3 regions of the Companilactobacillus pabuli genome follow, and region 3 is predicted to be linked to each of the others. Evidence: predicted binding sites of a transcription regulator. Region 3 holds the regulator's gene; each other region holds the start of a gene.
What was found. Region 3 encodes NrdR, which represses ribonucleotide reductase genes. Its sites were predicted from a motif close to ACACNATATATNGTGT; they were not measured.

Region 1 (8,231 bases), 140 kb from region 3:
ATGGCTTTAACTGTTCCAATTAACAATTCTTTGATGCTATTTGACAGTATTGCTATGAATGCCAGCGATATTTTCTTTATTTTAATAATTCCATTTTTACATTTCTACAATGGTAAAATCGGACCACACAGTCGACAATTGAAGTACTTATTTTATATTTTTTATCCCGCTCATCTATGGTTAATTCATCTAATTATGAACGCGCTATGATAAACTATTTGCAGTAGCTCTGGAGGAATTAAGATGAAGCAAATAGTAACAGGAATCGTAGCGCACGTTGATGCAGGTAAGACGACTTTGTCAGAAGCCTTATTGTATCAAACGGGTGCACTTAGAAAATTAGGAAGAGTCGATAAGGGGAGCGCCTTTTTAGACCCAGATGCTTTAGAGAAAAAGCGCGGAATCACGATTTTTTCTCATCAAGCTAATTTACAATATCAAGATTTGAAATTGACACTCTTGGACACTCCAGGACACGTCGATTTTGCCTCCCAGACAGAACAAGTCTTGAGTGTTTTGGACTATGCGATTTTGGTGGTTTCAGCGACTGATGGCGTGCAAGGATATACGAGGACCTTGTGGCGACTATTAGATCATTATCAAGTACCAACTTTTATTTTTGTGAATAAAATGGATGCATTAGGAACTGACCAACAACAAATTTTGAATGATTTACAAAATAATTTGGCTAGTGGCTGTATTGATTTTGAATCTGACAATTTCAATGAAGATGTAGCAATGACTGACGATAATGTTTTAGAACAATTTTTAGATAGTGGAGAATTGATAGATACAACGGTTCAAAAATTGATTCGCCAACGTAAAGTCTTTCCTTGTTTCTTTGGTTCAGCTTTGAAAATGGAAGGTATTGAAGAATTTTTACAAGGAGTTCGGCGTTTTTCAATAGAAAGCAATTATCCAGAAGAATTTGGTGCTAAGGTTTTTAAAATTTCTCATGATGGTAACGAGCGTTTGACTTGGGTCAAAGTTACTGGTGGAATGCTTGAAAATAAAGCTGTTTTATATAATGAACAAAAAGCTAACCAACTAAGAGTTTATGATGGCTCAAAATTTGATTTAACTCAGAGTTTAATCGCAGGAGAAGTTTGTGCAATTACGGGATTGTCCGATACTTATCCGGGATTAGGTTTAGGAAAACAAATTAACAGTGAAAAACCGACGATTCAACCAGTTTTAAATTTTGCTTTGGATCCCAAAGACAACGATATTCACCAATGCTTGGAAGCACTGCGTCAATTGGAAGATGAAGATCCACAATTGCATGTTCAATGGTCGAGTCACTTACAAGAAATTCGAATCCAAGTTATGGGACAAGTACAATTAGAAATTATTCAGCAGTTATTGTTAGATCGATTCAATTTAGATGTTGGTTTTGGTGAGGGAAGTATCTTATACAAAGAAACTATTACGCAACCAGTTGAAGCCGTGGGACATTTTGAACCTTTGCGTCATTATTCCGAAGTTCATCTATTATTAGAACCGGGACCAATCGGTAGTGGTTTAAAATTTGCATCGAATTGTAGTTTGGATGTTTTGGCCAGCAACTGGCAACATCAAGTTTTGAGTAATCTGCAGTCGAAGGAACATTTAGGTGTACTGATTGGGGCACCTATTACTGATATGAAAATCACTTTGATTGGTGGGAAAGCTAGTAATGTTCATTCAGTTGGTGGAGATTTCAAAGAGGCAACTTGGCGAGCAGTCAGACAAGGCTTAATGGAGTTAAGAGATACTGGCAGTCAATTGTTGGAACCATGGTATCAATTCCGTTTGGAAGTACCACAAGATCAAGTTGGTCGGGCTATGAATGATATTCAACAGATGAATGGAACTTTTGAAAATCCAGAAATGGTTGATGAATCAGATTTAACGATAATTTCAGGGACAGCACCGGTAGCAACAATGCAAGGCTATTCGCAAACCGTTAACTCATACACTCATGGTTTAGGGAATTTGGAATGTGTTGTACTTGGTTATCAGGCTTGTCACAATGCAGAAGAAGTCATTGAGAATCGAGATTATGATCCGGTGTCAGACTTGGAAAATACTCCTGATTCAGTATTCTGTGCTCATGGAGCCGGCTATCCAGTTTCTTGGGATGAAGTCCCACAAATGGCTCATGTGCCTTATTTATATCCAATAAAAAAATGATTCCAATTACGGAATCATTTTTTTAATAGAAATTATTATTAGCATATTCTTCACCAGCAGAATTTAACATTTCCTGCCAAGAAGAAAAAATAGTTGATTTTTTTACATGTTTTTCCCAAGCATCAAGCGGTAGACGTTCTAAGGCCCTTTGACTAGTCACACCAATCGACTCGAAAAATTCTTCAATACAGAAGAATTGCGTATTTTCTTCCATGAATTGATTGGTAAAGTAATGAGTGAATTGAATTTCTTTTAAATCATTTCTAATCTGACATTCTTGTTCGATAAGCTCCAGTCTTTGTTTGGTTTGCATAATAACTAATCCCCTATAAAAAATTATTTACTATTCATTAATAAGTATATCAAATTTGATATATAAAATTACCATCTTTGTCCGGAACTTGGTAAAATTTATGTAAAGGATTTAAAAGGAGGTTTTAACCGTGTATAAAAAAATATTAGTAGCTATCGATGGTAGTCAAAGTTCATACAATGCCTTGAATGCAGCGATTGATATGGCTAAACAATTTAAATCAGCCTTATATTTAGTTTCAGTCGTAAATACAGCTAATTTGCCGATGAATGTTGGTGTTTCTTATGCACCTGGGTTAGTTAACGATTTAAAGGCTAGTGCTCAAAAGGATTTAAACAAAGCAACAGACATCGCCAAACAAGCCGGAATCTCACCTTATGTCCAACTCTTAGATGGAGAGCCTAGAGAACAATTGACTAGGTTTCCTAAAGAAAATGATATTGATCTGATTGTCATGGGAAAGACTGGTACTAATTCGTTTACTAGAGTATTTGTTGGATCAGTCACACGTTATGTTTCTGAACATAGTAATATTAATATCTTAATTGTGGTTTAAAAATAATCCTATCAGAGTGTCGTTACTCTAATAGGATTATTTTATTTCTCTTGGTTTAACAGTTCTTGAACTTCATGTTCATTGTGAGCCAACCAACCACAAGCACCAGCAGCGATAGCACCAACTAGGTCATCTAAGAAGACGTTGATTTTTCCGGTAGATTTATCGTTCAATTTGCCTAGAACACCATGCTTCAATTTGTCCACGTAACCATAATTAGTTACTGAAACTGATCCGTAAAGACTGGCTAAAGTGATTGCCATATTTTCATCGATACCGTAAGTCGACTCATCAGTTTCCATTATTCGTTGCATGGGAGCAGATAAGAGACCTTTTTCAGCTAAAATATCGAGTTCAATTCCGGTCATGATGGCATTTTGAGCTTCACGTTTGTGGAGGACTTTATTGATAGCGTGAATAGAAACTTCTTCATCAAGTCCTTTAACGTAATCTTTTTCTAGGAACATAACGATTTCAGCAATGTCCTTTAATTCAACGCCACGATCCTTCAAATTACGAATAATGTGGTCGTAGTACTGCTTATCTAATTCTTCATATGAAACCAATTTATTTACTCCCTCTCTATTTTTCACTATTCCATTCGGCTTTAAATTCGTCGAGAAAATCAAGCATGTATTGATGGCGTTGCTCGGCAATTTTTTTGGCTGTAGGAGTATTCATCATACTAGTTAATTTTAATAATTTCTCGTAAAAGTGATTAATAATCGTCTCATCAGATAAATTACGATATTCTTTTTTATCCATTTTTTCTCGAGGTAAAATTTTTGGATCATAAATCGTTTCAGAGTTAGCACCACCATAGTAAATTGCACGGGTAATGCCAATTGCTCCAATAGCATCTAGTCTGTCAGCGTCTTGAACAATTTGTCCAGCAAGGGATAATTTTGGAGGATTTTTGCTCAAAGATTTACTGAAGGATAAGTTGTGAGTGATGTAAAGTATTTCATCGATTTGTTCAGGTGTGAAATCCGTTGCTTTTAAAAATTGGCGGATCTCAGTTTCTAATTTTGCCGGATCTTTGACTAGTTTGTCATCGGCTACATCGTGCAAGTAGGCAGCTGATAAAGTAATGACTGGATCGGCCGTTTCTGTTTTTAATAATTTTTGAACCGTTTTGATGACTCTTTGAATGTGATCAAAATTGTGACCAGTTGAATCATTTTTCATCTTATTGTAAGAAAATTCTTTTACTTTTGAAAGTTGGTTTTGATTTGTCATTTCCTCATCCCTCATTATCAGAATAATTCTATTGTCACACAAAAGGTCTTTTATTTAAAATAAAGAAAAAGTTTGGTATATTATATATGTGTTTAAACAAAGTCTAGGAGGCACAATATGAACTATATCAATAAAGAAATTCCTGATTTTACTGTTAATGCTTATCAAAAAGGGGAGTTGAAGACTTTTAACAAGTCAGATCTGCTCGGCAAATGGTCAATCCTTTTCTTTTATCCAGCCGATTTTTCATTTGTTTGTCCAACTGAATTGAGCGATTTGCAAGATTCTTATGACGACTTCAAAGCTGCCAACGCTGAAATTTATTCATGTTCAGTTGACAGTCAATTTTCACACATGTCTTGGGCTCAAACGACTGATACCATAGGTAAGATTCAATATCCAATGTTATCGGATCAAAAACACCAATTGACTGATTTCTTCAATATTTTAGATGAACAAAGTGGTCAAGCTTATCGTGGTGTCTTTATAATTGATCCAAAGGGACTTATCAAATCTTACACAATCAACGCTATGGGAATTGGACGTAATGCTCGTGAAATTTTGAGAACCTTGCAAGCTGCTCAATTCGTCGAAGCACATGGCGATAATGTTTGTCCTGCTAATTGGCATCCTGGGGAAGAAACAATCAAACCTAGTGGCGACTTAGTTGGTAAAATTTAAAAGCATATATATTGAAGCTACATGCCGATTTGGGCATGTAGCTTTTTTGTTATAACGGTAAAATCGCTGAAGTCTAGACCGTTACAACAAGATATAGTGTTACAAAAAGGTAAAAATCAATATCTTGTATCAAATGATAAATTACTATCGCATCAACAAAGGTAAACGCTTTACATCGATATGGCTTCATGATGCCAAATATTTCGGCTCGCAATTTGGTTTCAATTGGTGGTATGATTTTAGCTGTCGTTAAATTTGTATTTGAATATAAATACAGTTTGAGGGATAAATTAATTTGATTGAATTTGGTTATTAATTAATCGATTTCAATCTAAGAGGAGATTGAACCATGAGCATTTTCAACCCAAGATGGTATGTTGAACAAATGAAACATTGGAGTTTCAGAAGTTACATGCTATTAATGTTTGGTCTAGGGGCCATTACTGCATCAACACTTTCACACCAAATCACAGGTATTGCTATTTGGACTTGGTTAGCCGGTACGCTTGGTTTTACTTGTACCGTAGCGATTACTAATGCTAAGCCTTTAAACGGTGTCTTAGGACTAGTTTCAGCACTTATTTACATTTTCGTTGCTATCAACGCTAAGAACTTCTCAGATGTTGTTTTGCAATTAAGTTATATTGTATTATTGGATATTCCAGTTTTGATCAGTCCACAATGGGCTAAGGATGCTGAAAAGCATATTCATGGATTAACTGGTAAGAAATGGCTTTTAACAGCTGTCTTCTTCTTTGTTGTTTGGGGTCTATTGTACTTGATGGATACTAATTTATTCATCAGTCCACGTCCTATCATCGATTCAATATCAGCCGCTATTGGCTTTACAGGCGCTTTGTTGTGTACTTTGCGTTTCCGTGAACAATACTATTTCTGGACAGTTCAAGGTGTTATGTCAATCGTACTTTGGGGTGTTACAGCAACTCAAGGTGACGCTAGTCCAGTCTTGTTCTTGACATACATTATGTACTTCATGAACGATATGATTGCCTTCTTTGATTCACACATCCACTGGTTCCACAGTGACGCTAACGAGAATCGTGCTCGTGATGAAAAAGTGGCTAACGAACAAGCATAAATAAAATTTGCAATTAATTTGTAAAATAGCTTATGATTATTGAGCAACAAATTATAAGTGGGTAGATTTATGCGAGTAAAAAAGTATGTTAAAGTTATTCTTTCTATTGCAATTGGGGTTGCATTAGTAGCTGATATTGGTGGTAGTGGTTATTTATTCCATTACGCCTTCAGTAAAAATGGTTATAGCAGTAAGCCACAAGGACCATTGTCAAAAGATGATAAGTGGTTCGTGAATTCTAAGACTGAAACTTGGCAACAAACTTCAAAAGATAAACTGAAGTTAAAAGCTAGGTTTTTACCAGCCGAAAAGAAAACTGCTAAAACTGTCGTTGTGATTCATGGTTATGGTACAGGCAGCAGTTACATGGGTGACTACGCTAAAATGTTCCATGATGCAGGTTACAACGTCTTAGCACCGGATAATCGTTCCTTCGGGATGAGTCAAGGGAAATACGTCGGTTATGGTTGGAAAGATCGTGACGACATTATGAACTGGATCAAGCAGATTAATCAAAAATTTGGTCAGAAATCAGAGATTGGTTTGTTTGGAGTCAGTATGGGAGCAGCAACGGTAATGTACACTTTGGGTAAACATCCAAGTAATGTAAAATTTGCGATTGCTGATTGTGGATATTCCACTATCTCAGGTGAGTTGAATTATCAAATTAAAGATATGTTCAATTTACCAAGTTTTCCACTCGTACCAACGGCTAGTTTATATGGCGATGCTCTAGCTGGTTATAATTTTTATCAAGCAAGTACTAAGGATACTTTAAAGAACAACAAAGTACCTTTGTACATCATTCACGGTTCAAAAGATAAATTTGTTCCAACTGAGAATGCTTATAAGAATTACCAGTACGACAAAGGTCCAAAGAAACTCTGGATAGTCAAAGGAGCAGGACACGCCGAAGCTAAAAAGGTCGCCGGTCAAAAGTATGTTACTAATACGATCGACTTTGCTAAAGAGTACTTTAAATAGAAAAAAGGTAAGTAAAATGGTTTTTAGACCAATTTTACTTACCTTTTTATTTGTTTATAGCATCGAATGATTTGGTTGGTACTTCATTTTTTTGAACTTTTTCCCATGATAAAACTAAATCTCGTTTTTTATTATAAGTTACTTTGATGAAGTTATCTGGTTTGATAGGGCGGCCAATAGCACTATTAAATTTTAGAAGTTTTTCATTACCATCTTTATCGTATGATTTTTGGCGATAATAGTAAGCACGATAGTCATTGCCTGAGTCGTCTTTTTCAATTACTTCCTGATACGAATCGCCTACAAAAGTATAGTAATCTTCGCCAGCATAATTAGGTACATACCACAATTCATATCCCAAAAATGGTATTAATAAAATTATTCCTACTATTAAGATAGACCCGATTTTTTTACTCATATTTATCCCTCCAAAGCTTATAAGGATAGTATCATGCTTTAAAAAGCTTTGATACTAACGTTTTTGTAAGATTTGTAAGAAATAAAACACAAATATTATAATTGCAGTATATTAATAGTAGAAAAATGTTAGATTACAAATCGAATTTCTCCGTGTAATGATTGAGTTGATCGTGATAATCGATTGAAAGAGCTAGTTTTTTAGCACCATTGATTTGAAAGAAATATCCTTGATTAGGTGCAATTATTAATTGAGCTAAGGGCAGTTTCTCAGAAGAAGTTATTTTATCGATTGTTAATGGTACTTGGCCGATGTTACGAATTTCTAATTGATTGTTATTTTTGGTACAGTTCAAATAAGCTCGACTGACTTGCTGAAGCATTTGATTACGAAACTTTAAAGAGTGAGAAATTTTAAAAAGGGCTATCGAACCGAGAATTACGCCGACTACTAGGGCAACAGCGATGATGATAATGGTGATGTTAAAAATCATTTGCGTTGGAAAAAGCATTTTATCACTTCCATATTAGTATATTTCTAGTATTTCATAATTAACACAATCTTACAATTCTGTCACATAAAACTAACAATTCAGTCATAAAGGTAATCAGATATTTACAGAAAATAAAATAAAGTGAATAATGATAGTCAACAGATATCATAGATATTTGTTAAAAATAAAAAAGTACATGCAATAGTTATGTTGACTCCGTAACTAAATATGTAGCGCTGTGTAGGAAAATGCAACGGTATGTAAAAAAGCCCTTAT
Region 2 (8,231 bases), 820 kb from region 3:
GGTAAAGACTACAAATTAGCCCATGATTATCAAGATAAATTAACAACCATGCAAACTGTTCCTGATGAAGTTTTGGGGCATCAATATTACGCTCCAACTGAACAAGGACGCGAAAAACTCTTTAAACAGCGAATCGATTACATTAAAAATTGGCATGAAGAACACAACAAATAAACCGAAAAGACTATCGAAGCCTCTTCGGTTTATTTTTATATATCTTTTTTTACGTGCTTTACACCATCATCAGTTGCTAACAGTGCATCTGTCACAATATCTTTAAAATAAGAAGTTCCCATCACACCGACCATTGATCCCAATTCAGCGTCAATTTCATCGATGTAAGACCAATCATCAAAATGACAATCTAGTAATCCGTTACCATTTTTCGTTCGAACCATCCCGGCGATATCGCTAGATTGACGAATTTCTGCAGTACCACCAAGTTTTTCAACCGCAGCGATAACTTGTGGCATGGCCAAATCTAAAACTTCCAAAGTTAATTGAATATCTGGATTTAAAACTTTAGTAAAACGAGTTTCTGGAGCCAAAATAATGTAGCGTTTGGATAAGTTAGCGTAAAGTTTTTCAAAAACGTGAATCCCACCATTACTCTTCAGAGCGTTCAAATGATGATCTAAACTATCACATCCATCAAAAGCTAAATCAAAAGTAGCCACTTCTTCTAATGAAGTCACCGGTAATTCCAATTCCTTACATAATTCTCTAGTAGCTTCAGAAGGACTAGCAATCTTAATATCTAATTGACTATCCTTAACTGCTCGAAGCAAGCGACCAACTGTCCGTCCGCCCCCAAAACTAACGGTCATCTTTGGTTCAATCATTTTTAAAGCTGATTCAATTAACTTTTCCATGACAATCTCCTTATTTTTTAATTCAGTTATATTTTACCAATTAGACGAAAAAAAAGCCTGCCAATAGGCAAGCTAATGTGATATTCATAAATGTGATAAATATCGCTTCTTTCTTTTAGAGTTACGGGGAATAACTCTGTAATTGACTTCATATCTATTAGGGGGGAGATATTTGAAGTTTATTTTTAGGGGATTAAATTTTTTTAAATATATGTTTTAAGGGTTTGTTTTTCTATTCATTGTTTTCAATAATTATCTTTTTAAAAGGGTTATCTCTATTCGGGAAGTTATCTAACCATCCGGTCACCTCTTTGCTTTTTGACTATGGTTAAATAATAACTTACAAATACGAATAAAATTGTAATAAAATGTGAAGAATTTTTGAAATAGAGGGCGGAGAGAGACGTCTAGATGTTGAGCATTTGCCTAGCTATGGGAATTATCCACGGTACCTGGGCTTGTGGATGATTTTCATAGCGTAGCAAAGCACAGACATCTGTATCTCGTAGCCCATTTAAATGAGAGAGCGGAACAAGCCTAGGAATCTCTGAGCATTTTCCTAACTTCATAATTTTCTCCATCAAAAAAGGACCATCCAAACGGATGATCCAATGCGAATGATTTAAATTTTGAATTTATATTATAGAACCTTAACAGCGAATGAAGGCATGAAGTAGCTTGAGATTGTTGAAATCTTAACTGATTCGCCTGGTTGTGGTGCAGCGATGTATTGGTTGTTACCTAAGTAGATAGCTACGTGGTAAGTTGAACCTTTGCTACCCCAGAACAATAGATCTCCGGCTGATGCTTGAGAAACAGCTTCTTGTGTACCAGCAGATTCTTGAGCTACTGTGTATGAACCAATGCTCTTACCAGTTGCTTGTTGATATACGTATGATGTGAAACCTGAGCAGTCAAATCCTGCAGGTGTCTTACCACCCCATACATAAGGTGTACCTAAGTATTGTTTTGCAGTACTGATAACACTGTCAGCAGTTGAAGCTGAAGTTGTGTCTGAGTTTGATGCAGCTTGTGTAGTAGCTGTTTGTGTAGTTACATCACTACCCTTAACCCATTCGTCTGTAGCAACAAGATACCACATGTTACCTTGGTCATCTTTAGCAGCTTCACCAACACGCCATGCACTATTTGAAGCTAAAGCACGACCAGCAGTCTTAGCTGATGATGATGGTGATGTGTAAAGCATTGCCATGTTCTTTGTTGTTACAACTGAAGGAACATTTTCTGTAACGATTTGTGTTGCGGCTTTAGTTGTAGTAGCGTTTGATAGACCTAAACCTGTAACTGCCAATGCAGCAGCTGCTGTAAATGAAACTAGACTTTTTTTAACGTTTGTATTCAAAATTGAAATCCCCCGTAGTAATTTGCTTTTTAATTTTTTAAATTTTTATTAATTATTAATTTCTTATCACTCAACGATGACTATAATACTCTATGAATATTGCAGAATTGTTACAGCAATTGAATAAGAATGTTACACTTTGTTATTCACAAAATAGAAAGCGCTAATCACTGATATATCAATGATTAGCGCTTTCTTGTGAAATTATTTTTTATTAATTTTTTCGTTTTTTAGTATTTTGTTGACGTTTTCTTTGGTTTTTTCGATGTTTTTGTTAATAATCTTATAGCATTTGCCTGATAATTCGTCAGGAATTTGCAGATCTCGTTGGAATTCATCACTATTAATTCGGGCTTTAAGACGATGAGTTTCATCGCCACGGTTCTCCAGACGTTTTGTCACAGTTTCCAAATCGACCTCTAAGAAAATCACGACTGCATTTTTACCGTACTTCTTTTTATATGAAATAGCACCTTGAGTATCGACAACGATGCTTGCTGTATCATATTTCTCCCAAGTTTTTTTAAGGCTTTCTTCTGAAGAACCATACCAATTGCCACTATATTCGACTTTTTCTAGGTAATGGTTCTTTAAAAAGCTTTCTTTTGTCTCAAAATAGTAGTCAATCCCGCTTTTTTCGCCTGCACGTGGTAATCTAGTAGTGTGAGTAATAACACTTGGTATATGATAAGTATCTTGCAGATATTTACTAATGGTAGTCTTGCCGGTTCCGCTGGCACCGGTTATAACAATAATCTTTTTATCCATCTTGGACTCCTATAATTTGAAATATTTCTTCTACTATATTATTATACTAATCTGTTAATTAATTAATCCGAGGAGACTTTACATATGAAAATTGAAGACCTAAAAGTTGGTAATGTTTACGATTGCTCCGTTGATGAAGATATGGATTATCCATTCCAAGGTAAAGTTGAAAAGATTTATGAACATTCAGCTTTGATGGAAATTGTCAAAAATGATCCTAAAGATAACTCCAACAAAATGGAATTGAACAATAAGATCGTTGTCAGCATCAAAAAGATCAAAAAAGCTAAATAATTAATACCTTAGGCAGTGTTCCTTTATCGGAATACTGCTTTTTTAGTCACCTTCATTTAAGTCAAAGTCATCATAAGTATCATAATAATCGTCATCTCGGTCGTCTGCAAAATCATACGTCTTGGATTCTATCTTATTATTTGGCCTTTGATAATATTCACTAGTTGGTTCTTCAATCCCCATCTTTTTTAAAGCTTGTTGTTTAGGATCCTTTTCCAAATAATACAATTGGTTCGTTGCATCATCCTTCAAACAAGTAGTCGATTTTTTAGAAAAAGTAACGTAATATTCAGTCGAGGCGTCATTAAGATTCAAAGTTTTTAACACGTATTTACCATTCTTAATCAAAACCTCCGTATGAAAATACCGCGGAAATTGCAATGAACCGTCACTCTGAACTATTGCTTCATAAGAATTACGAACTCCAGTATTGAAACTAATATAATCCCGAAAATCCAAACTATTAACGTAGTATTTATTATCTAAATCTTTCGGGGACAAGCGCAACCCATCTGGTAAAGAACCTAAATGATATAGTTTCTTATCCAAAGATTTCAGCGCTACTTGATAATCATCCCTACTTTCAAATAATTCTAAATCTTGATTATCCAATAAACGAATCTTTCGAAACAGATTTCCATTGTATAGTACATAAGTGTTCTTTTTCAAACGACGATACGAAACGTCAGATAATTCTTCAGTTTCCTGATCACTAGTTAAGTCATTGAGTAATATTTCATCTGATTTAATTATCAATTCTGACAATTGATCACTTTCATCCGAAGCATCACTAGTCGAATACTGATAAAAAGTATTCTGAAGCTGTCCTGGAATTCCTTTGGTAAAATCTAAAGTCTTCTCAACACTCTTTTTAGTAACATTAGCCTTCCTTTGAGGGTGATGTTTCACTTGAGAACATCCCCCAACAAAAAATACTACAAGGATTACTACTAAGCCCCACTCTTTTTTCATTCAAAATCCCCTCGTATCAAGATAAACATTAGTCTATCATGAGGTACGAGAATTTTTACCATAAATAACCGTTTATATCAAAATCGAATAAAAACCCCACTAGAACAAAAATCTAGTGGGATTTCTTAATTATTTTTCAACTTCAATAAATGATCTAGCTGGAACTCTCAAAACACGATATTCCATAGCGTAGCGGTTAGCTTTCAAACCTAAACCATTGATGAAATTATTCTTATATTTAGCTTGTACAGTAATTACATAAGCATATTGATATTTAGAATCTAGTTTTCTAATCTTCTTCATTGGCCAGTCTAAATGGATGCCAGAAACCGTAAATGGCAAGGTAGCATCTGAAATAGTTGAATCACGACTAGAAACAGTATAAGTCGAGTTGTTCAACCAATATTGATACACATCAGTACTGGAGTTAGATTGTTTCTTATCGATTTTTACATAGTATCCTTGACCGTCTTCAGTCGTTTGTACGATCATCGGATCATACTTGTACGAGACTGATACAGCTTCTTTATCAGTCAAATCAACTCTCGTAAATAAGCTCGTATACAAGAGTCCACTGACCATTAAAATTATTACTACAATTTCTAGCAGATCTGTCAAAATCGTCTTCCAAGTAATTTTTCCCTTTTTAACAACTAAAATATTTAAATGACGATTTCTAATATTGAATACAACAAAAATTAAGAGCGCAATTACAATGATCCACGCTATAATTCCTACAAAATTCCAAGAATTCATAGTCTTCTCCCAACTAAAATTAATTGTCTTAAACACTTCATAACTTTATAATAGTCATTACGCTAATTTTACCACGAATCGAAAAAATAATTGAAATAGAGATGCAAAACGATACAAATTCTGTGGGCATACTAGTTTGCGCGTTTTTTGTAATGACAGTATAACCACGCTATATCGTGTATATATCCGTTACAACGAGCACAATATATTGTGTTTATATTTTTTAATGATTATACTAAATGAGAATATGAGAGGAAGTAATACTATGAACAACGTAATCGTCTATAGCAAAAACAATTGCATGCAATGTCGCATGACTAAAAGATATCTAAAGGAACATAATGTACCTTTTGAAGAAAGAAATATCAATCAAAATCCACAATATCTTGATGCTCTAAAACAACAAGGTTTCCAAAGTGTTCCTGTCGTTATGAATGAAGCAATGGACCCAATCGTCGGTTTCCGTCCAGACAGCTTAAAGGAATTAGTTGGATAAAGTGAACTTAGCCTACTACTCTATCACTGGCCAAACTAAGCGTTTTGTTGACAAGTTGGGAATAGATGGATATGAAATAACCGATGCCGATCCGTTTTATCAAATGGGTCGGTCATTTATTCTCATCGTGCCTTCTTATGATGACGACATGATGGACCCAGTGATCGATTTTCTTCAATATGAAGATAATGCTAAAAATTGCGTCGGTGTAGCTGGTGGGGGAAACCGCAACTTCAACACCCTCTATAACCACACAGCTAAAGACATCGCTGCCGCTTTGAATGTTCCTGTCGTCTTCGAGTTCGAATTCAATGGAACAACTAAAGATGTCGAAAATTTTAAGAAAGTAGTGAATGAAATTGGGATTAAATAACCTCGATGCAACTAAACTCAGTTATTTCAAATTGAATAACGAAATCAACATCCCCGTTGATGGTAAGATTCCTTTGAACAAGGATAAAGAAGCTGTTCAAGCCTTCTTTAAAGAAAATGTTCAACCTAATACGAAAAAATTTGATACTTTCAAAGACCACATCGATTTCCTAATTGATGGTGACTACATCGAAAAGCCCGTCATTGATAAGTATCCTTTATCATTTATCGAAGACTTATACCACGACTTACTAGACCAACATTTCCAATTCCAATCATTTATGGCAGCATACAAGTTTTACAACCAATATGCTCTCAAAACAAATGACGGCGACCTCTATTTGGAAAATTACGAAATGAGGATTCTTTTTAATGCCCTTTTGTATGCTAATGGTAACCAAGATTTAGCTAAAGCCTTAGCCACAGAAATGATTGCTCAACGTTATCAACCCGCAACACCTTCATTTTTGAATGCTGGTAGAAAACGTCGTGGTGAATACGTTTCTTGTTTCCTATTACAAGTAACTGACGACATGAACAGTATCGGTCGAACAATCAATAGTGCCTTGCAACTATCACGTATCGGTGGTGGTGTCGGAATTACTCTATCTAACTTACGTGAATCCGGTTCACCTATTAAAGGTGTTGAAAACTCATCATCTGGTGTTTTACCAGTTATGAAATTACTCGAAGATAGTTTCAGTTACAGTAATCAACTAGGCCAAAGACAAGGTGCCGGAGCCGTCTATTTGAACGTCTTCCACCCTGACATTATCGATTTCTTATCTGCTAAAAAAGAAAATGCCGATGAAAAAGTCCGTGTTAAAACTTTATCCCTCGGTGTGATCGTACCTGATAAGTATTATGAATTAGTCCGTAACAACGCTGACATGTATTTATTTAGCCCTTATTCAGTTGAAAAAGTCTACGGTGTACCTTTCTCATATGTTGACATCACCAAAGAATACGACAATTTGGTCAACGACGACCGTATCAAGAAGTACAAGATTCCTGCTCGTGAACTAGAGGATGAAATCAGTAAACTTCAACAAGAATCTGGTTATCCTTACGTCTTGAATATCGATACTGTCAACCGCGCCAACCCTATCGACGGTAAAGTTATCATGAGTAACCTTTGTACCGAAATTCAACAAGTTCAGGTACCTTCTGAATTAAATGATGCTCAAGAATATTTGAAATTGGGTACCGATGTCAGCTGTAACCTCGGTTCAACTAACATTTTAAATATGATGGAAAGTCCCGACTTTGGTAAGTCAATCCGTTCCATGACTCGAGCACTTACTTTTGTCAGTGACGCTTCAAATATCACTGCTGTACCTCCAGTTGAAAATGGAAATAAACTCAGTCACGCTATCGGTTTAGGTGCCATGGGCTTGCATACTTTCTTAGCTTGCCATCACCTCGAATACGGTTCTCCAGAAGCAATTGAATTCATCAATGTCTATTTCATGTTGCTCAATTACTGGACTTTAGTCGAAAGTAACAACATTGCTAAAGAACGTCACGAAACCTTTGCTAACTTTGAAAAATCTAAATACGCTGATGGTTCATATTTCGACAAGTATTTAGCTAACAGTTATGCTCCAAAATTAGATACAGTTAAGGATCTCTTCAAAAATATCTTTATTCCATCAACAGCCGATTGGGCTGCTTTGAAGGACAAAGTTGCTAAAGATGGTCTTTACAACGCTTATCGTATGGCCGTTGCCCCAACTGGTTCTATTTCTTACATCAACAATACTAGTGCCAGTTTGCAACCAGTAACTCGTTTAGTCGAAGAACGCCAAGAAAAGAAAAATGGTAAGTTATACTTCCCTGCTCCTTTCTTGAGTAACGACACGATCAAGTATTACAAGTCAGCTTACGATACTGATATGCGTGAAGTTATCGATACTTACGCTTCAGCTCAAGAACACATTGATCAAGGAATGAGTTTGACTTTATTCATGCGTTCAGAAATTCCTGCTGGCCTATATGACTGGAAAGGTGCCACGGAAACTAAGCAAACAACTCGTGATCTAAGTATTTTGCGTAACTATGCTTATTACAAGGGCATCAAATCACTTTATTATGTCAGAACTTTCACTGAAAACAATGACGAAATCGGCAGTAACGAATGCGAAAGCTGCTCAATCTAGGAGGAAATTTTTAATGGTTGATACATATTACAAGTCAATGAACTGGAATAAGCTTGAAGACCAAATCGACAAGGAAACTTGGGAAAAGTTAACTTCACAATTTTGGCTCGATACGAGAATTCCTCTTTCCAATGATTTAGACGACTGGCGCACTTTAAGTCCTGCGGAACAAACAGTTG
Region 3 (8,231 bases):
TCGATTATCGTCAAATTTCTAAGATCCAATCGACATATGTCGTTGGTTTGCAAAAATTTGTTCAACCAGATAACAAAATTCATACTATTTACTTGCAGACTTTGACTCAAACGGGACGTCTATCATCAATTGAGCCTAATTTGCAAAATATTCCAATTCGAATCGATGAAGGAAAGCAAATCAGAAAAGCTTTTGTACCGCAACATCCGGACTGGGAAATCTTTTCAGCCGATTATTCACAAGTTGAGTTACGTGTTTTAGCACACATTTCTGGTGATGAGCACATGCAAGAAGCTTTTAATGAAGATTATGATATTCACGCTCATACGGCTATGAGAATCTTTGGACTTGATAGTACTGATGAAGTAACTCCTAATATGCGTCGCCAAGCCAAGGCTACTAATTTTGGTATTGTTTACGGAATCAGTGACTATGGTTTGTCACAAAATATTGGCATTAGTCGTAAGAAAGCAGCTGAATTTATTGCTTCATACTTTGAACAATATCCTGGCGTTAAAAAGTATATGGATGATATCGTTAAATATGCTCGTGAAAATGGTTATGTAGAAACAATCATGCATCGTCGTCGCTATTTGCCAGATATTCATTCTCGTAATTTTAATATCAGAAACTTTGCTCAAAGAACGGCGATGAATACACCAATTCAAGGTAGTGCGGCAGATATTATCAAAGTGGCCATGATCAATATGCAAAAGATGCTCGAGAAGGAAAATCTCCAAGCTAACTTATTGTTACAAGTACACGATGAAATGATTTTTGAAGCACCAAAAGCTGAAATTGAAACTCTTGAAAAATTAGTACCAAGTGTGATGGATTCAGCAGTCAAACTCGATGTTCCTTTGAAAGTAGAAACTGCTCACGGCAAAACTTGGTATGAAGCGAAATAGGTGATAAAATGCCAGAAATGCCAGAAGTAGAAACAGTTAGACGTGGATTGATTTCTCAAGTCAAAGGTCGAAAAATAACCCACGTTGAAATTCGATATCAAAATTTGATCACTGGGGATGTTAACCAGTTTGTTGAATTCGTAACTGGAGCAACAATCACTGATATTGGACGTCGAGCCAAATTTTTATTGATTCATTTGGATAATGGTTATACAATAATTAGTCATTTACGAATGGAAGGTCGTTATAAAATTTCTAGTGACCCTAGTGCAATTGATAAGCATTCTCACGCCATTTTTACGTTAGATAACGGACAAAAGATGATTTATAATGATGTTCGAAAATTTGGTCGAATGCAGCTTTGGAATACTGACGATTTAAGCAATAATAAATCGATTCAAAAACTAGGACCAGAGCCTTTATCAAAAGACTTTACTTTTGAAAATTTGAAGCCTAGAATTGTACGTCATCGTAAAGATATCAAGACCGTTTTGTTGGATCAATCGGTAATGAGTGGTTTGGGGAATATTTATGTTGATGAAGTTTTGTGGAAAGTAAAGATTCATCCAGAAACACTTGCTAGCCACTTAACCGATGAAGATATTCAAAAGATTATTGAAGTGTCTAATGAAGAGATGAAACAAGCTATTCAAGCTGGTGGATCAACAGTTCGTTCATACATCGATGCTAGTGGTCACAAAGGTAATATGCAAAATAGTTTGAAAGTCTATGGTAAAGAGGGGACACCTTGTCCAAGATGCGGAACAAAAATCAAGAAAATTAAAGTTGGCGGTCGTGGTACGCATTTTTGTCCAAAGTGTCAAGTAATCAAATGAGTAAAATATATGGATTAACTGGTGGAATTGCAGCTGGAAAATCAACCATTTTGGATTTTTTTAAGACTTATGGTTGTAAAGTTTACGATGCTGACCAAATTGCACGCCAAGTCGTTGAAGTTGGAAGCATTGGTTTAAAACAAATAGTCGAAAAGTTTGGTCAAGAAGTCTTGAATGCTGACGGGACTTTGAATCGTAAAAAATTGGCTGGAATCGTTTTTTCAGATAGCGAGCAACTGAAAAATCTGAATAACATTACTAGACCTTTGATTAAGAAACGAATTTTAAAAATAATTGCCGATACTAAGGCATCAGATGAGAAAAACATTTCAATTTTTGAGATTCCTTTGTTATTTGAAGGTGGATATCAGCAGTATTTTGACGGTATAATAACTATTTATGTTAGTGAAGAAGTACAGTTAAAACGTTTAATGAATAGAAATAATATAACCAGAGAAGTTGCTTTAAATAGAATTAATTCACAAATGTCGATGTCAGAAAAACGAGATCGAGCTGATTTTGTGATTGATAATTCGGGAGATTTAACCCATTTAGCAGATGAGTTTGATAAGTTGATATCGCAACTTTGATTTGGAAAAGAGGTTAGAATTTTGATTTGTCCACATTGTCATCATGATTCATCAAAAGTAATCGACAGTCGTCCTAGCGATGAGGGACGCGCCATTAGAAGACGTCGTGAGTGTGAATTTTGCGGCACTAGATTTACGACGTTTGAAAGACTTGAGAAAGCACCATTATTAGTAATTAAGAAAAATGGTAATCGTGAAGAATTCAGTCGTGAGAAATTATTGCGGGGAATCGTCCGTGCAGCCGAAAAACGTCCAGTTACCATGGATCAAATGAATGGAATTGTCGATAAGGTTGAAAATGAAATTAGATCAACTGGTGAGAGTGAAGTGCGCTCACAATTGATTGGTGAACATGTCATGAAGATTTTAGCCAAAGTTGACGATGTCACTTATATTCGTTTTGCCAGCGTTTATCGTGAATTTAAAGATATGAATAGTTTCATGAAAGAAGTTCAAGAAATGATGGCGAACGGAAAAAATATTGATAAGAAGTAAGGGGTGGGCGTGTGTCTAATAATTCAACCGATAGTTTTACACCCTTAGTGGGATATTGGTGCCTACCTAGTGGACGTCTCAATGATGAGGATCGTCACATTTTGACAGATTTATATTTACCAATTTTAGGTACAGAAGCATTTAGTCTGTATCTTTTGTTGTGGGAAAAATTACCTAATAAAGAATTGGTCACTCAACGTAAGCCACATGCAGAACTATTGAGTTTATTGAGTATTGACTTGAAAAGATTTTATGAGGCGCGTATCAAGTGTGAAGCTTTAGGACTGATTCGTACTTTTAGAAAAAAAGATGAGTTAGGGCCTTACTATGTCTATCAATTGTTTGAGCCTTTATCACCAGATGATTTCTTTAAAGACGATTTATTGAGTATTTTTTTATATGAGCAAATCGGCGATAAGAAATATCGTTTATTGGCTGATAAGTACAGTCATTCAGAGCGGATCTTGCAAAATTCTGATGAGATTACTAAAGATTTCTTGGAAGTTTTCAAATTGAATAATGACGATTTGATCAACACTCCTACGGATGTAGAAAATATTCGTAGTGAATTCTCGAAGACCGCTAAGACGCAAAAACCAGTGTTGAATGAAAATGATATTCAACCGCTTGATTGGGAATTGATTTCTGATCGAATTCAACAATCATTTAAGATCAGTCCAGATAATTTATTGGAAAATCAAGATTTGATTATCAATTTGCATGCGTTTTATGGCATCGATGAAATGACGATTATTGAATTTATCGGTAAAACTTGCGATATCGTCAATAATAAAATTGATCCTAATCGCTTGAAAAAGTCTATTCAGGATCGATTTGAGAAGAACGCTAATATATCTGCACGTCAACAACCAGAAACGGTTGAAAATAAAGACGATGAGACACATAACTTTAATCGTTCGGATCAATTGATTTTGCAACAAGCTAAGAAATTAACTCCAGCGGACTTTTTAGCCGCTCAGAAGCAAAAGAGTGGTGGTTTTGTTGGTAAAGTCGAAGCTAATGCTTTGCGAGATATGGCAATGAAGGCATATTTGCCATCTTCTGTTATAAATATTATGGTTTATTATATTTTACAAAGCGCATCAGTTTTATCGACACCATTTTTAGAGACCGTGGCAAATGACTGGAAACAAAACGGCGTTAAAACGCCAGAGCAAGCACTGCAAAGAATTACTGATTTTCAAAATCGGCCTCGTGGCAAACGACGTTATAACAATAAAAACCGTAAAGTCGAACAAGCAACTGATTGGTCGAAAGTTAAAGCTAAAATTCCTACAAATAAGCAACAAGACAATGGAGTTCAATTACAGGATAGATTAAAACGATTAAGAAATAAGGATAAATAACATGGAAAATTTAGGAAACAGACTGGCAGAATATTTAAATTCAAAAAATTTAACGGAGGATTATCGCCGTTTACTTAATGGTGCATTAAAAGATCCCGACGTACAGAAGTTTCTCAAGGAAAATAGTGATTCAATCAATCCCAATGCTCTTTCAACGAGTGCTGCTAGTATTTATGAATTTTATAATAATAAGAATCATGCCAGCGAATTGTCCAAAGGCTATTATCCTAAATTGATCGTCAATAATCACAATATTGAAGTGGCTTATTATCCTAATGAAAGAACTCAAAACAAGGAGAAACGTGATCAATATGAAACTGGTTTTGTCTTGATGGATATGCCATCTGATATCAGAAATGCTAAATTAGATGACTATGGTGGTAGTGGTCGTCAAGATGCATTAGGAAAAGCTTTAGATTTTATCGATAATTATTTGAATCAAAAAAACTTTGTGCCAGGATTGTATCTAGCTGGAGATTTTGGCGTTGGTAAAACATATTTGTTAGGTGCAATTGCTAATGAATTATTCAAAAATGATATTCATACAACGATGATGCATTTTCCAACCTTTGCCGTTGAAATGAAAAACTCTATCGGTACGAACAGTGTCTTGGCGAAAGTGAATAAAATCAAAGGCGCCGAAATTTTGATGCTAGATGATATTGGGGCAGACTCAATGTCTAGTTGGATCAGGGATGAAGTTTTAGGAGTTATTTTGCAATATCGCATGCAAGAGAATTTACCAACCTTTTTCTCTTCCAATTTTTCAATGAAAGAATTGGAAAAACACCTTGCTATCAACCAGCGCGGTGAAGAAGAGCCAGTTAAAGCAAAACGTATTATGGAGCGAGTTAGATACCTCTCTAGAGAAGTAATTGTAACTGGTCCTAATAGAAGATTTGAAAAATAACTTGCATTTCTGAAAAATAAATGTTTCAATAAAGCCATGAAAGATAACACTTCGGTTCTAATTCAGGGAGGGTACGATTACTGGAAGCTTACCCATTACTGGAGTTACCACTTTCACGTAAAACTGTATAATGGCCGGTTACTTTATAACCAAATGAGAGAAAACTGTTATTTGTTGTACAGTTTTAAAGTGGGTGGAACCGCGTAGAAAATACGTCCCTGAAGTATGCACATATCGATTGATATGGATGTACTTCAGGGACGTATTTTTTTGTTATCTAATACTTAGGAGGAAATAGTCTATGTCAAAAATCAAGTTAACATTCCCAGACGATTCAGTTAAGGAGTTTGACGAAGGCACAACAACCTTGGATGTTGCTAAATCAATCAGTACATCTCTAGGCAAAAAAGCTGTTGCCGGTAAAATCAATGATGTCCTAGTAGACCTAGAACGTCCATTGAAACAAGATGGTAAAATCGAAATTATCTCAGCAGAAGATAAAGAAGATGCTCAAAAGGTATTGAGAAATACTGCTGCATTGGTATTCAGTGCTGCTGCTAAGAGTTTCAAGAAAGATCTTCACTTCGGTGAAAAACACACAAATGATGATGGTTTCTTCGTAGATACTGATAGTGCTGATGGTCAAATCAGTGTTGATGAATTACCAAAGATCACTGCTTTGATGAATAAGATCATCAAAAACAATGACAAGATTGAAAGATCAATGATGGACAAGAAAGATCTTGCTGATATGTTCAAGGACGATCCATACAAGTCATCATTGATCAACGCAATTGACTCAGTTCAAATTCCTGTTTACAAATTAGACGATTTTGTTGACTTTGGTTACGATGCTGTACTTGCAAATCTTAAGGCTTTGAAGCATTTTGAATTACTTTCAGTTGCTGGTGCTTATTGGCAAGGTAAGTCAAGTAATCCAATGCTACAAAGAATTTATGGTACAGCCTTCTATAAAGAAGATGGACTAAAAGCTGACCTTAAACGTCGTGCTGAAATTAAAGAACGTGATCACAGAACAATTGGTCGTGATCTTGACTTGTTCTTCGTTGACCCAGAAGTTGGTGCTGGTCTTCCATACTGGATGCCAAATGGTGCAACAATTCGTCGTGTTATTGAAAGATACATCATCGACAAAGAAGTTGCTTGGGGTTACCAACACGTTTACACACCAATCCTAATGAACTTGAATGCTTATAAGACTTCAGGTCACTGGGCACACTACCGTGAAGACATGTTCCCACCAATGGATATGGGTGATGGCGAAATGCTTGAACTACGTCCAATGAACTGTCCTTCACATATTCAAATTTACAAGCACCACAACCGTTCATACAGAGATTTGCCTCTACGTATCGCTGAACTTGGTATGATGCACAGATATGAAAAATCAGGTGCTTTGTCAGGACTACAACGTGTTCGTGAAATGACTCTAAATGATGGTCACACATTCGTTGCTCTTGACCAAATTCAAGAAGAATTCAAACGTACACTACAATTGATGGTTGAAGTTTACAAAGACTTTGATATCACAGATTACACATTCCGTCTAAGTTACCGTGACCCAGCTAATACTGAAAAGTACTTCGATGATGATGAAATGTGGAACAGATCACAATCAATGCTTAAAGCTGCTATGGATGACCTTGGTTTGAAGTACTACGAAGCTGAGGGTGAAGCTGCTTTCTACGGTCCAAAACTTGATGTTCAAACAAAGACAGCTCTTGGAAACGAAGAAACACTATCAACTATCCAACTAGACTTTATGCAACCAGAGAAGTTCCAACTAACATATGTTGGTGCTGATGGAGAAGACCACAGACCAGTTATGATTCACCGTGGTATCGTTTCAACTATGGAAAGATTTATCGCTTACCTAATTGAAATTTACAAGGGTGCCTTCCCAACATGGTTAGCTCCAACACAAGTACGTATCATTCCTGTTAACAACAAACTTCACGCAGATTATGCAAACGAAGTTCTTTCAGAATTACGTGCTAAGAATATCCGTGCTGAACTTGATGACCGTGATGAAAAGATGGGTTACAAGATCCGTGATGCTCAAACAATGAAGATTCCATATACAGTTGTTATTGGTGATGAAGAATCTAAGAATGCCACAGTTTCAGTAAGAAAATATGGTGAAGATGATTCAGCTTCAGAAAATGCTAAGATGTTCGTCAGTTCAGTAGTTGCTGATATTGCTAACTACAGTCGTAAAGATGTTACTGACAAAGCAGACAAAGACTAATCAATAAAGCAAAATGTAAATTCACATTGTGGATTTACATTTTTTTTGGAGGAAAAATGAAAGCATTAACAATTACCCACGATAAAACTCAAATAGCCGATGCAAAAATTACTCAAGTTGCTAAACCTACTATTAATAATGATGAAATTTTAATTAAGGTAAAAGCAGTTGGATTAAATCCAGTTGATTATAAACTAATTGAAGATCATCCACTCAATTGGAATGATCCACATGTTTTAGGGTTAGATGCTGCTGGAGAAATTGTTTCGGTGGGGAGCAAAAATCCTAAAAATTTTCAAATTGGCCAACGAGTCTTTTTTCACAGTGATTTAAATAAAGATGGCGTTTATGCTGAATATGCTAAAGCTAAGTACAATGTCGTAGCCAGGATTCCCGATAATGTTTCCTATCAATCGGCAGCAGCAATTCTTTGTTCAGGATTAACGGCTTATTCTGCCTTGTTTCGAAAAATGAATTTGACTGGTAAACAAAATGTCTTGATTCATGCTGGCGCTGGTGGAGTAGGTAGCATTGCCGTTCAATTAGCAAAATACTTAGGCTTAACAGTAATTACAACTGTTTCGACTAAGAAAGTTAGCTTTGCTAAGAAAATTGGTGCCGATTTTGTGATTGATTATAAAAAGCAAAATACTTCCGAAGAGATCAATAAGATAACTGATGGCGTTGGAGTAGATTTGATCATCAATTTGGTTGGTGGTGTTGAAGTTCAAAAAGATTTGTCGAGATTGGCATATAATGGGGCGGTTATTGATATTTTGAACACACCTGATTTGTCCAATTATGATTTAACCGTTAAAGGTCAAAGCGTACTAAGCGTTAATTTAGGTGGAGCTCA

Region 1: pnuC (nicotinamide riboside transporter PnuC) is a predicted target of NrdR. The motif match lies at 5,046-5,061, and genes of this name have one in related genera.
Region 2: nrdH (glutaredoxin-like protein NrdH) is a predicted target of NrdR. The motif match lies at 5,224-5,239, and genes of this name have one in related genera.

The regions. Positions count from the first base shown of each region.
Region 1 is NZ_CP049366.1:1,285,058-1,293,288, reverse strand. It holds gene G6534_RS06270 (TraX family protein) at 1-210, shown strand, start outside; gene G6534_RS06265 (GTP-binding protein) at 244-2,172, shown strand; gene G6534_RS06260 (hypothetical protein) at 2,195-2,485, opposite strand; gene G6534_RS06255 (universal stress protein) at 2,616-3,041, shown strand; gene G6534_RS06250 (phosphatidylglycerophosphatase A family protein) at 3,083-3,607, opposite strand; gene G6534_RS06245 (HD domain-containing protein) at 3,624-4,280, opposite strand; gene G6534_RS06240 (peroxiredoxin) at 4,398-4,961, shown strand; gene pnuC (nicotinamide riboside transporter PnuC) at 5,311-6,060, shown strand; gene G6534_RS06230 (alpha/beta hydrolase) at 6,130-7,044, shown strand; gene G6534_RS06225 (YxeA family protein) at 7,091-7,462, opposite strand; gene G6534_RS06220 (hypothetical protein) at 7,596-7,973, opposite strand.
Region 2 is NZ_CP049366.1:2,242,284-2,250,514, reverse strand. It holds gene G6534_RS10920 (replication-associated recombination protein A) at 1-174, shown strand, start outside; gene rpiA (ribose 5-phosphate isomerase A) at 210-872, opposite strand; gene G6534_RS10910 (C40 family peptidase) at 1,513-2,235, opposite strand; gene G6534_RS10905 (guanylate kinase) at 2,440-3,003, opposite strand; gene G6534_RS10900 (hypothetical protein) at 3,088-3,297, shown strand; gene G6534_RS10895 (hypothetical protein) at 3,340-4,269, opposite strand; gene G6534_RS10890 (LVIS_2131 family protein) at 4,399-5,025, opposite strand; gene nrdH (glutaredoxin-like protein NrdH) at 5,291-5,521, shown strand; gene nrdI (class Ib ribonucleoside-diphosphate reductase assembly flavoprotein NrdI) at 5,523-5,894, shown strand; gene nrdE (class 1b ribonucleoside-diphosphate reductase subunit alpha) at 5,875-8,052, shown strand; gene nrdF (class 1b ribonucleoside-diphosphate reductase subunit beta) at 8,066-8,231, shown strand, end outside.
Region 3 is NZ_CP049366.1:1,426,432-1,434,662, reverse strand. It holds gene polA (DNA polymerase I) at 1-908, shown strand, start outside; gene mutM (DNA-formamidopyrimidine glycosylase) at 926-1,744, shown strand; gene coaE (dephospho-CoA kinase) at 1,741-2,334, shown strand; gene nrdR (transcriptional regulator NrdR) at 2,356-2,829, shown strand; gene G6534_RS06990 (DnaD domain protein) at 2,841-4,196, shown strand; gene dnaI (primosomal protein DnaI) at 4,198-5,106, shown strand; gene thrS (threonine--tRNA ligase) at 5,408-7,375, shown strand; gene G6534_RS06975 (zinc-binding dehydrogenase) at 7,432-8,231, shown strand, end outside.